Regions from separate parts of the Paenibacillus sp. FSL H8-0175 genome, predicted to be linked through region 2. Evidence: riboswitches for the same ligand, from Rfam matches in the RefSeq annotation. Region 2 holds a riboswitch; the other holds the start of a gene.
The links. Region 2 has a riboswitch for cyclic di-AMP ahead of MHH46_RS26515 (TrkH family potassium uptake protein). Riboswitches for the same ligand answer to the same signal wherever they lie in the genome.
Positions count from the first base shown of each region.

Region 1: it holds a riboswitch for cyclic di-AMP, as region 2 does, so the genes downstream of both, MHH46_RS02790 (hypothetical protein) here and MHH46_RS26515 (TrkH family potassium uptake protein) in region 2, are expected to answer to the same signal.

Region 1 is NZ_CP150299.1:625,035-630,318, reverse strand. It holds gene kdpB (potassium-transporting ATPase subunit KdpB) at 1-34, opposite strand, end outside; gene kdpA (potassium-transporting ATPase subunit KdpA) at 51-1,727, opposite strand; gene kdpF (K(+)-transporting ATPase subunit F) at 1,740-1,817, opposite strand; gene MHH46_RS02790 (hypothetical protein) at 1,944-2,360, opposite strand; cyclic di-AMP (ydaO/yuaA leader) riboswitch at 2,611-2,800, opposite strand; cyclic di-AMP (ydaO/yuaA leader) riboswitch at 3,220-3,384, shown strand; gene MHH46_RS02785 (hypothetical protein) at 3,453-4,007, shown strand; gene MHH46_RS02780 (hypothetical protein) at 4,022-4,543, shown strand; gene MHH46_RS02775 (hypothetical protein) at 4,677-5,036, shown strand.
Region 2 is NZ_CP150299.1:5,987,728-5,993,011, reverse strand. It holds gene MHH46_RS26520 (CPBP family intramembrane glutamic endopeptidase) at 1-1,234, opposite strand, end outside; cyclic di-AMP (ydaO/yuaA leader) riboswitch at 1,555-1,730, shown strand; gene MHH46_RS26515 (TrkH family potassium uptake protein) at 1,795-3,153, shown strand; gene MHH46_RS26510 (TrkA family potassium uptake protein) at 3,167-3,838, shown strand; gene MHH46_RS26505 (LysR family transcriptional regulator) at 4,376-5,278, opposite strand.

The sequences.
Region 1 (5,284 bases), 1.8 Mb from region 2:
CCGTCAGCAGCTTTTTTCTTTTTACAGTACTCATCTTGTTCTCCCTCTTCCTACCGTAAGGTCAAATATTCTGCAATCGGGCCGAGCACAATGACTGGCAGAAACGTCAGAGCCCCGATAATTACAACGGTACCAATCAGAATTCCGGTGAACAGACCATTGTCTGTGCGGAATGTGCCAATCGTCTCAGGAACTGGCTTCTTCTGGATCAGTGAGCCTGCAACTGCCAGCATCGCGATTATAGAGACATAACGGCCAAGCAGCATTACGATCCCGGTTAAAACATTCCAAAAGGTGGTGTTGTCCGCAAGCCCTTCAAATCCTGAACCATTGTTCGCGGCAGAAGAGACATATTCATATAACACTTGGCTAAGTCCATGGAATCCGGGATTCGTGATGGAACCGTTGCCCAAGTCCGTTAAGAACGCACCTGCTGTTGGTACAAGGATAATGAATGGATGCACTAGGATAGCAATCGCAATTAGCTTCATCTCCTTGGCTTCTATCTTTCGCCCGAGAAACTCTGGTGTTCTGCCAACCATTAGTCCACATAAGAAGACACCCATGATGGCATACATCAGCATATTGATTAGTCCGACACCTTTTCCCCCGAAGACGTTGTTGAGCATCATTAGGGCCAGAGGGGTAATGCCACCCAGCGGTGTCAGCGTATCATGCATATTGTTAACACTACCTGTCGTAGCTGCCGTTGTTACCGAAGTGAACAGCGAAGATTGCGGGATACCAAAACGTACCTCTTTACCTTCCATGCTGCCTTGCGAAGACTCGATCCCCAGCGCATTGATAGCTGGATTGCCTTTGGTTTCCGCATAATAATTCAATCCCAGCAGTAATACGAACAAGGTCATCATTGCTGTGAAAATCACCCAGCCCTGACGTTTGTTCTTAGCGAACAATCCGTACATATATGGCAAAGAGGCTGGCAGCATCCACATAGAGAGAATCTCCAGAACGTTCGTAAGTGGATTAGGGTTCTCAAAAGGATGTGCTGAATTGGCTCCGAAGAAGCCGCCACCATTCGTACCTAAGTGTTTAATTGATTCCAAAGAAGCGACTGGACCGATAGCGATTTGTTGCGTCTGCCCTTCAAGTGTAGTGACCTCAAGCGATGGCTTGAGCGTTTGTGGCACATGCAATCCTACCAGCACCAATGAAACTAGCAGAGCTAATGGAATGAATACACGAATATGTGCTTTTACGAAGTCCTCGAAAAAGTTCCCGACTGATTTCTGTCCTGTAATCCCTCTGACAAAAGCAACCGCAACAGAAAATCCGCTCGCTGCAGACGTGAACATCATCATCGTGATGACTGCCATTTGTGAAAAATACGATAGTCCCGTCTCCCCGCTATAATGCTGCAGGTTCGTATTGGTCATAAAGCTGATCACCGTATTGAATGAAAGCGTCTGTTCCATATCGGCAATTCCATTCGGGTTCAGCGGCAATCCCCGCTGTAATCTCAGAAAAATATAACTGAAAGCAACCAGTACGATATTAGTTAAAACAAAGCTGAGTGCATACTTCTTCCAGGACATTCCGTCCCGTTTTTTCAGGCCGATCAGCTTATAAATACCTTTCTCTGTGCCTGCAAACCAGCGATCCGTACGATTCGGTTCGTTAGAAAATACATGATATAAATACGTTCCCATCGGCTTGACCAGCAAGATGAGAATTACAATTACGACGACTATTTGCAAAATGCCCATGAATGCCCCTCCTTAAAATTTCTCAGGATGAATCAACGCGTAAACCAGATATATAAACAACAGTAGGGTAACAGCGATTACTAGAATCACAGCTTATCCCTCCCCGTATCCTCAACTACACCTGCGCACCAGCGCATAAAACCATAAAATAACCCGTAAATTACAGCTAACGAAGCCACCATATACAGATCCATCATATCTTCCGCACTCCTTCCATTATCCTTGATGAGGTGATCTATCAATTAGAAAATCAGCATCACCACTATGGGAATAGATTACATAGCTCGCACCAAGTCTTTTATAGACCAATCTAGGATTTATTGAACTTGTAATCACAAAAATCGGCTGTGTCGTCCAGGTACGGCACATCTGAATATAGCGGCAGCAAAGCGGAAAGCTGCTCTCAAACAGATATACCCTGCCTACCGGGAACGATGGGCGAAACCAAGTGCTCTGATGGCGGGTATCCACTAGAATAACCTGCTCAATCCCGAGCTCCTCAAGTAAAGCTTTCTCAGCCACATTGTTGGTTAATCCCGCCATCTTAATACCCCTGAACTTCAGAAGTTTAATGAAATGTTCTCCCGCCTTTGTAGGCGCACATACAAGCACATATTCATTCTGATCCGTCATCTTTTTTCTCCTCCTGCTCATTTACAACAAGGAGGCAACGAAAATCTCCGAAAGGATGTTGACCTATCGTCATTTTCGGGCACAACCTAAAGCTCGGTTGTGTCACGTCATTAGACGCTGCCTTACAAATACCGCTAATGATGAATTTAGCGACCTCTTAGGGGAGGCCTCCATAAATGCTTTGCTTCTAAGAGCACAGCAAAAAGCCACAAAGGATCTCCTCTGTGGCTCGCTAGCGGTCACATTGCACTCATCCTCTCTCCATACGCTTACGAGGTTAGCTGTCGGATTCGGGCGGTGAGAGTCGCCCTACCTGTATAGATGCGAGCTCACTCACACCCTCTACAGGATTCACCCCATAACCGGCTTCCGACTCTCACATCGGCTGCCGATTGTTGGTTCCCCCGCTTTCCTTACCGGAAATTAAGCGGATCAAATATTCGATTGTCGTTGAAACAGGAGTAATCATACTCTTATGCACGAAGACTTGTAAAACCTGAATGATGCCAAAATAATGCAAATTAAAAACTATTTTCCCATTAGATAGCGCTTACTTGATATCTAATCTCTCTATATCTCTTGTTTACTCGAGTTTGGAGCGTTTAATCGCTATCTATAATACATGTGATTTTATTCACCTTTTTAGAGCGAAAATACTGCAAATTCCCATTATAGGTAGAAACGCAAGAAGCTGAGGCTGAGCGAGAAAGAGGCGCGATAACACGCCATAAATACCTATTTACCTCGTTTTTCAGTCGTAGTCGGCAGGATATGGTTAAAATTGCTCTAAAAGAACATTTTCCGTTTTTTACAGAAAATCTTGAAAAGAGTATGATTCGGGTTGAATCTAATTCATGAAAAACAATCAACGCTGAGTTCCTGCATTCGCAGGGAACGGGGGAACCATCAGGCCATCTGGCCTACTTGGGGTGAATCCAAAGGAGACTGCATAAGTCTCAATAGGTAGGGCGACTCTCACCGTCCGAATCCGACAGCTAACCTCGTAAGCGTAAAGAGAGAGACCCTTGATCCGCCACGCTTTGGCCCAGGTATATCTGCCTGTAATCCAAAACCGCAGCAGAGGTCCTCCTCTTGCTGCGGTTTTTGCGTTACCTAAGCTTATTAGGTGATAGCACGCTGGATGGGGTGAATGTTTTGAAGCACTATTATTTAGGGATACATCAAGGGCTGCTTGAGCCGATAAGTCTAAATTACGTTTGTTTCGGGGCCTTGTGGTTCGAAGAACATAATCACAGGTACATTGTAGGCTATGCATTTGGCCAGAACCAGATCCAAGCCCTTCGCCAGTTCAGCACACCTTCTTCTTGTAAAGACTGTTTAGACTCTAAGATTGTATATGAGATATATAAAAAAATTCGAGAACAACAGCAGCAGCAGGATTGGTCATCACACCAAAAGCTCCCGTGGTTTACAGCCTTCAAGGAGCCTTGGAAAGATGTAAGCGCCGGTTGGTATGTCTTGAGATCCCGCAGCACCTTTCCCTTACATCTATCTGTTATACGAAAAGAGAAGTTCCGACTATGGCTAGAGCATACCGCAGTCTGTGAGAATAAAATGGAGATGCTCGCTTGTGTAGAAAAGGCTAGTGTCACTCATCATGTTGACTTAAAGCTTTTGGAAATCTAAGGAGGAACCCTACTATGGACCAGCGCAGACTATCCCGCATTGAAGTATTTGTATTGGATGAACCCGAGCCTATTCACTATGGAATGGAAGGGGCTGAAGGCTGCCGTTATGGTATTCTGAAGCTCACCTGTAAGGGAGGCTGCAGTTGGGGGGCTTGTCTGATCTCTGCCAACACCAAAAATTTCGATCTTATTAAATGGAGTTCTTTTTTACGGGCCATCTGTCATTGCCGTCTTGAAGAAGCGCTGGATAAGGTCCGCCGCGAAGGTTCAGATTGGGAGCAGGTTAAGCTTGAGCTAGTTCAGGGTGCTTTGCAGGATTTAAAGGCCAAGCTCCAGGGTAAATCCTTGGCAGGGCATATTCAGCAAGGGCGTCTGTACAGTGTTGCAGCAGGGGGGAGCAATTCCAGAAGTGAACGGCTCTACTACAAACCTTCCAAAGCTTTATCCACTGCCTCCCAGCAGAAACACAGTTGCCCGGAACCAGACACCGCCGATCTCATCAATAAATCCATCTCTTACTTTTCTATATTATAGATTCAAGCAAATCTCTCAATCTGAAAGGATCGTGTTCACCATGCCTGACCCCTTACCTCCCGAGTCCACCTACAGTACTAAATTTGCAGAGTGTGTTCAAAAGTATACTAATGAAGTCTACGTACTTAGTTCCATGTTGTTAGAACAATCTAATGAGGCAGACAAGATTACTATCCGCACCTTCACAGAGCTTCATAAAATATATCGTCAGGATGATTTTGATCCTCAGTTATTCTCTATCCACGCTTACCGCACTTGTATTCACCAGTGTGCTGATTCTTTTGCCCGGCGCTCGCTTCTATCGGCTAAGGCATTACCTTGGGAGGAACAGCTTGTGAAGGTCATGTGGTACGGCCTAAAGCTGCCTCTTTCTCAAATAAGCATTATTCTGCAAAAAAGTGTTCCCGCACTGAAAACACAGCTTAGAGCTCTACGGGAGCAGATGACCACCCAAACGGATATACTAACGAGCGCAAATCTTTCTATAATTTAGTCACTGACTAGAATTCAGACAATCTTTAAGCGCATGAAGCATCTAACGGACTCAGGAGCCTTTAATTGAAGCTTTTCCACAAATATGGCCGGCGTTCGGACTCCAGTAGAAATCCCGAGCGATGAATTTCTCGGATCGTCTTAAAGCAAGCCCTAATCATCTTCCACCAAGGCTTACGGACCCAGATGACGTTATTTGCACGTTTATCGCCTTTTGAGCATAGTATCGGACTCCAATGCAACTATTTG
Region 2 (5,284 bases):
TATAAGGAGATTGGGTGGCGTCTGTAGTAGACCAATTGTGCAAGGTAAACGATAATATGATGAACATAACCGTCTGCACCCCTAGCAGAACGAAAGCCCAGATGTATCCAGCCCGGATACTGTCCAACACATATTGTCCATAGCCGGGCTCTTTGGCGCGGGGCCAAGGGTTCATGCCTTCCTCTTTTCGCCATAGGCCATTACCGCCCACTAAAGAGAAGTAGAGCAAGGAGGACATCAGCAGGCTGTACAAAGCATAAATGATAAACATAATGACAGAGGTAATCTGTGCTTCTAGCCCTTCGCCCGTTGATTCAGGCAGCATATTATAGGTGCTGATCATCATGATTACAAAATAGGCTGAGCTTAGGAATACTCCACGTTTAAAGGAAGTATGCTCTCTTCTAAGAATACTGTAGACGAGTGCCAGAATTCCTAAAATCAGTGTGGGTATACCGTAACCGAATAATGTTAGCTTTTCCGCTAAAGAGGTCTGTCCTTGTACGTAGGAGGTATGCCAAGCCGGTGCAGTGAATCCGGCATTAAAGCTGGATACCTGCTCTCCACTGAAATCAAAATAATAGTGCAATAAGGATTCGCCGACCTGAACAGTACTATCCGTATACACTAGCCCATGGCTTCCTGTATTCGATTCAATTTGTAGCTTGGCAGGATTTACTTCCCATTCCTGAAGCCAAGGACGAGCAAGATTCTCCTTCTGCGCTAGAGTGAGGTCAGCTCCCTTGTCCTCTTTTGCACCAACGGAAGCGATGCCTGACCCCTCTTCGGAGACAACTTTTGCAGCCTTTGAGAAAGCGACAATCTTACCGGTATACATATTGAGGTCAACGATGATTTGCGGTTCTTGCTCCGCTGAAGGAGTAAGCGTTGCCCGAAAGACATCAAAAGGATATTTTTGATCCAATTTTTTCTTGGTGTAGTCCTCCACAAGCTTCTCGCGAGACATATAACCATAAAAGGAAGAGTCCGTCTGGTAAAGTACATTCCATTGATCGTTTGGTGCTTCGGTGTAGTTGAGCTTTTGTTCTGCGAATAATATGGCTTGGTCACGGGCTTCTGCCTTGCTAATGACGGTGGTATCTTCACCTGTAGGGCTACTAAGCAGTGAAGGGGAAATCTGAAACATAATAAATAGAATAAGACCGATAATGCCCGAGATGATGAGCCTCTTGGAGAGGGCACGTTGCTGTAAGGGCTGGCCGACGGGATTCATGTAACGCCTCCTTGTTATGTACTGACAATGTTATGTTCCATTATAGTATTAGTGCCTGGTTGGTTACAAAAAACATTATATGTTCTTTTTATGGGTAATAGAGATAGTATAGAATAGTCATGTGAATTTATACCATGAATTTTATCGTGTTCATTTCTGCACGAATGATGAGAATCGGTGTAATTGCAGGGAAAACACGGAAAAGTGATGAGAAAAGGCACTCCTTTTGATGCAGTCTCTTTAAACCGCATTTTTTCATGTGAATGAGCATTAATTGTGTCTTTGTGAATTCACTAAATAACGTATATAATTTGTATGCAATTGTATAGTAGCCGAATTTCTGGTGAAAACGGGGGAACCATAAGAAGTGATGAAAAGTGGAGTGTACACGATAAATGGCACTTTCATCAGGGGTGAATTTCGTTCTGGGAACGAATAGGGCAGCCTGCACAGTCCGAATCCGACAGCTAACCTCGTAGGCTAATTTACTGCAGGAACCAAGTCAGCATTGGTTTTCCAGTGCTTTTTTTGTTGGAATTTTTGATAAGAAGGTGAGCAAAGTGGCTTCACAGTTTCGCAGGATTTCTGAATTTAAGTTTCTGAAGCTCTCGCCGCCGCAGATACTGGTGCTTGGTTTTGCATCGATCATTCTGATAGGGGCCTTGCTGCTTATGCTGCCCATCTCAAGCACAAGCGGGAATTCCGTGGAATTTATTGATGCATTATTTACTTCAACGTCGGCAACCTGTGTTACAGGGCTTGTTGTGCTGGATACCGGAACTTCGTTCACCATTTTTGGGAAAACCGTAATTATGATCCTGATCCAGATCGGCGGCTTAGGTTTTATGACCATGGCCACTCTATTTTCACTGGTGTTAAAGCGTAAAATATCTTTGCGGGACAGGCTAATCCTACAGGAAGCCATGAATCAAGGCTCTATGGAAGGAATTGTGCGACTGATCCGGAGAGTCCTCATATATTCTCTTGTCATAGAAGGCTGTGCCGCTGTGCTGCTGTCTATTCGCTGGGCTTTTGATATGCCGTTGGGAAAAGCGATTTATTATGGCATATTTCATGCGGTGTCTATGTTTAATAATGCGGGGTTCGATATTTTTGGGGATTTTCGCAGTTTAACTGATTATGTATATGATCCGCTTGTGAATATTATTGTGATGTTTCTGATTGTCTCCGGCGGGATTGGTTTTATTGTAATGTCAGATCTGGTGGAGTTTCGGGTAACCCGCAGGCTGTCTCTACATAGTAAAGTTGTCTTGTCCACCAGCACAGGGCTGATTCTGATCGGAGCTTTGGTTATTTTTATATTTGAGTTTACTAACACTCGTACCCTGGGTTCACTGAATTTCGGCGGTAAAATATTATCGGCCTTCTTTCAATCCGTGTCTCCCCGTACGGCTGGCGCGAACACAGTAGATATTGCTGGACTTCGGCAGGCTACACAATTTTTTATAGTGATTCTTATGTTTATTGGTGCTTCTCCGGGCTCAACGGGCGGGGGGATTAAGACAACAACCTTTACGATGATGATTGGTGCTGTAATTGCTATGCTGCGTGGACGGGAAGATGTTGTGTTGTTCCGTTATCGGCTGGCTCAAGAGCGCATCTACAAGGCATTAACGATCACGCTGCTGGCTTTGTTGTTAATCGCCTCTGTGTCGATGATACTCTCCACAACTGAAGACAGTAATTTCTTGGCAATCTTGTTTGAGACGACCTCCGCCTTTGCTACGGTAGGACTGACTATGGGGCTAACTCCGGAACTGTCAGCGATCGGTAAGATTCTACTCTGTCTGACGATGTTTGCAGGTCGGCTAGGTCCACTAACCTTAGCGTATGCACTCGGTCCCAAACAGGGTAAACCACTGTATAAGTATCCGGAAGGTAAAATAATTATTGGATAGGAGTTAATTAGAAATGAAAGCACAGCAATTTGTAGTAATCGGCTTAGGTCGCTTCGGTTCAAGCCTGGCGCTTGAGCTGATGGAAATGGGCTACGAGGTGCTCGGCATTGACCACCATGAAGAACGCGTGGAGGAAATGAGCGATCAGCTGACGCATACGGTAGTAGCAGATGCTACAGATGAGGGAATTATGCGCTCGCTTGGTGTACGGAACTTTGATTGTGGGATTGTTGCGATTGGTGACAATATGGAGAGAAGCATTCTGGCGGCCATTTTGTTGAAGGAGATTGGAGTCAAGCAAGTGGTGGCTAAGGCAATCTCTATCCTTCATGGCCGCGCACTGTCGCGGCTGGGGGTTGATCGGGTTATTTTTCCGGAGCGGGATATGGGGATTCGTGTGGCACATCAGCTGGTGACGCCCAATTTGCTGGATTATATTGAACTGTCCAAGGATTATAAAATTGTCGAGCTGACCGTACCGTCCTGCATGAACGGCAGAAGCTTGTCTGATTTAAATACAAGAGCTAAATATGGCTGCAGTATTGTTGCCCTAAATAGGGAAAGCGGAATAATCGTCGCTCCAACTGCCCATGATTATTTGAGTGAAGGCGATGTTATGGTACTCATTGGTCCTAATGAAAGTATTGACCGTTTTGAGAGTGAAGTTGTGAACCAAGAATCATAGGAAAAGAAGCTGACTCAAAAGTAGTGAATTCTACTTAGGGGCAGCTTCTTTTTTATGGAGTAAAGAGTAGGAAACGTATTGGATTTTAATATGCCATATGACTATAGACTATGCGTAGTGTTCTAAGATATTGCTTTGGGGGTAGGCGAGTTGCTAGGTGTGATATTCGTACGGCTGTAGTAGATGATTTGTGGTATCTGTGACGGTGAAATATGTGTGGCGAAAAGCGATATGTGTTCTTTGTTTGTGCGATGTACAGAGTGGGTTTGAAACTAGTTGGGGAAAAACTCCCTGAAAATAGCCACTATTCGCTCTAAATGAACGACATTAGGGAATTCCCCTCTAATAAACAGAGGAATTCCTTTATTAGTTAATTACTGAATCGGCCGAAAATAGGGGAGTTTTCCCTAATTATAAGTCTGCTGAACAAAAATCTCTGAATTTTAGGGAGGAATTCCCTAATTCCTCGATAAGTGCTTCACTTATTGCCTCATTTGGAGATCATTAGGTGCGCCCCTTGATTCATTTGGTCCGGCTTTACTGCTCACGTTCTGTCAGAAACATCTCTTCGGTAACTTGCACCAGACTGCGAGCCGCCGTGCTCATGCTTCCATCGTCACGGTAGATCAGGCAGGTGGTCCGTTGAGTTTGCTCCAGCTCCTTGATATGTAAGGACACCAGCCCGCCGCCGTTCAGCAGTTCTGGACGCAGATAAGACTTTGGCAGCAACGCAGCCGCTTTGACAGTCGGAAGCAGCCGTACGATGGCTTCGAAGGAGTCAATCTCCATGCGCACATCGGGATCAATCCCGCAGCGCTGGAATAGATCGTCCGTCAGACGCCGGTACCAGGTCCCCTTTGAGAAGAGAATCATAGGCAGCCGGGATAGATTATCCATGGTTAGCTTGGAAGATAAATTTAAAGGATGCTGCTCTGAGACGACTAGTCGCAGTTGATCCTCAAATAGAGAAATGCAGCGCAACCCGGGTTCTTGAATAGAGGAAGCGATCAGACCTACATCTGATTTTCCCTCACTAACTGAGGATACGATCTCATGCGTTCGGCCAGTGATCAGCTTCAGCTCTGCGGTCGGATATTTGTCCATATAAGCGTTTACCAGCGGCGGAAGCGTGGTCTGCAGGGAGGTAAGACTAGCCCCCAAGGTGACAAGCCTTGGCTCCCCCTCTTTGAATTTGGAAAGAGCCTCCAGAAACTTCGAACGCTGCTGCCGTTGTTCAAGCGCATAGGAATAAGTGAGACGCCCAACCTCGGTTAACTCCAGTCGTTTGCCATAACGATTAAACAGTGCGACCCCCAGACGTTCCTCGAGTTTAGAAATTTTGCGAGACAAGGCGGGCTGGGATAGATTGAGCTGGCGTGAGGCCCGGTTTAAGCTGGAATGTTCCACAACTGCTGCAAAAACATCTAAATCGTCAAACATAATTGA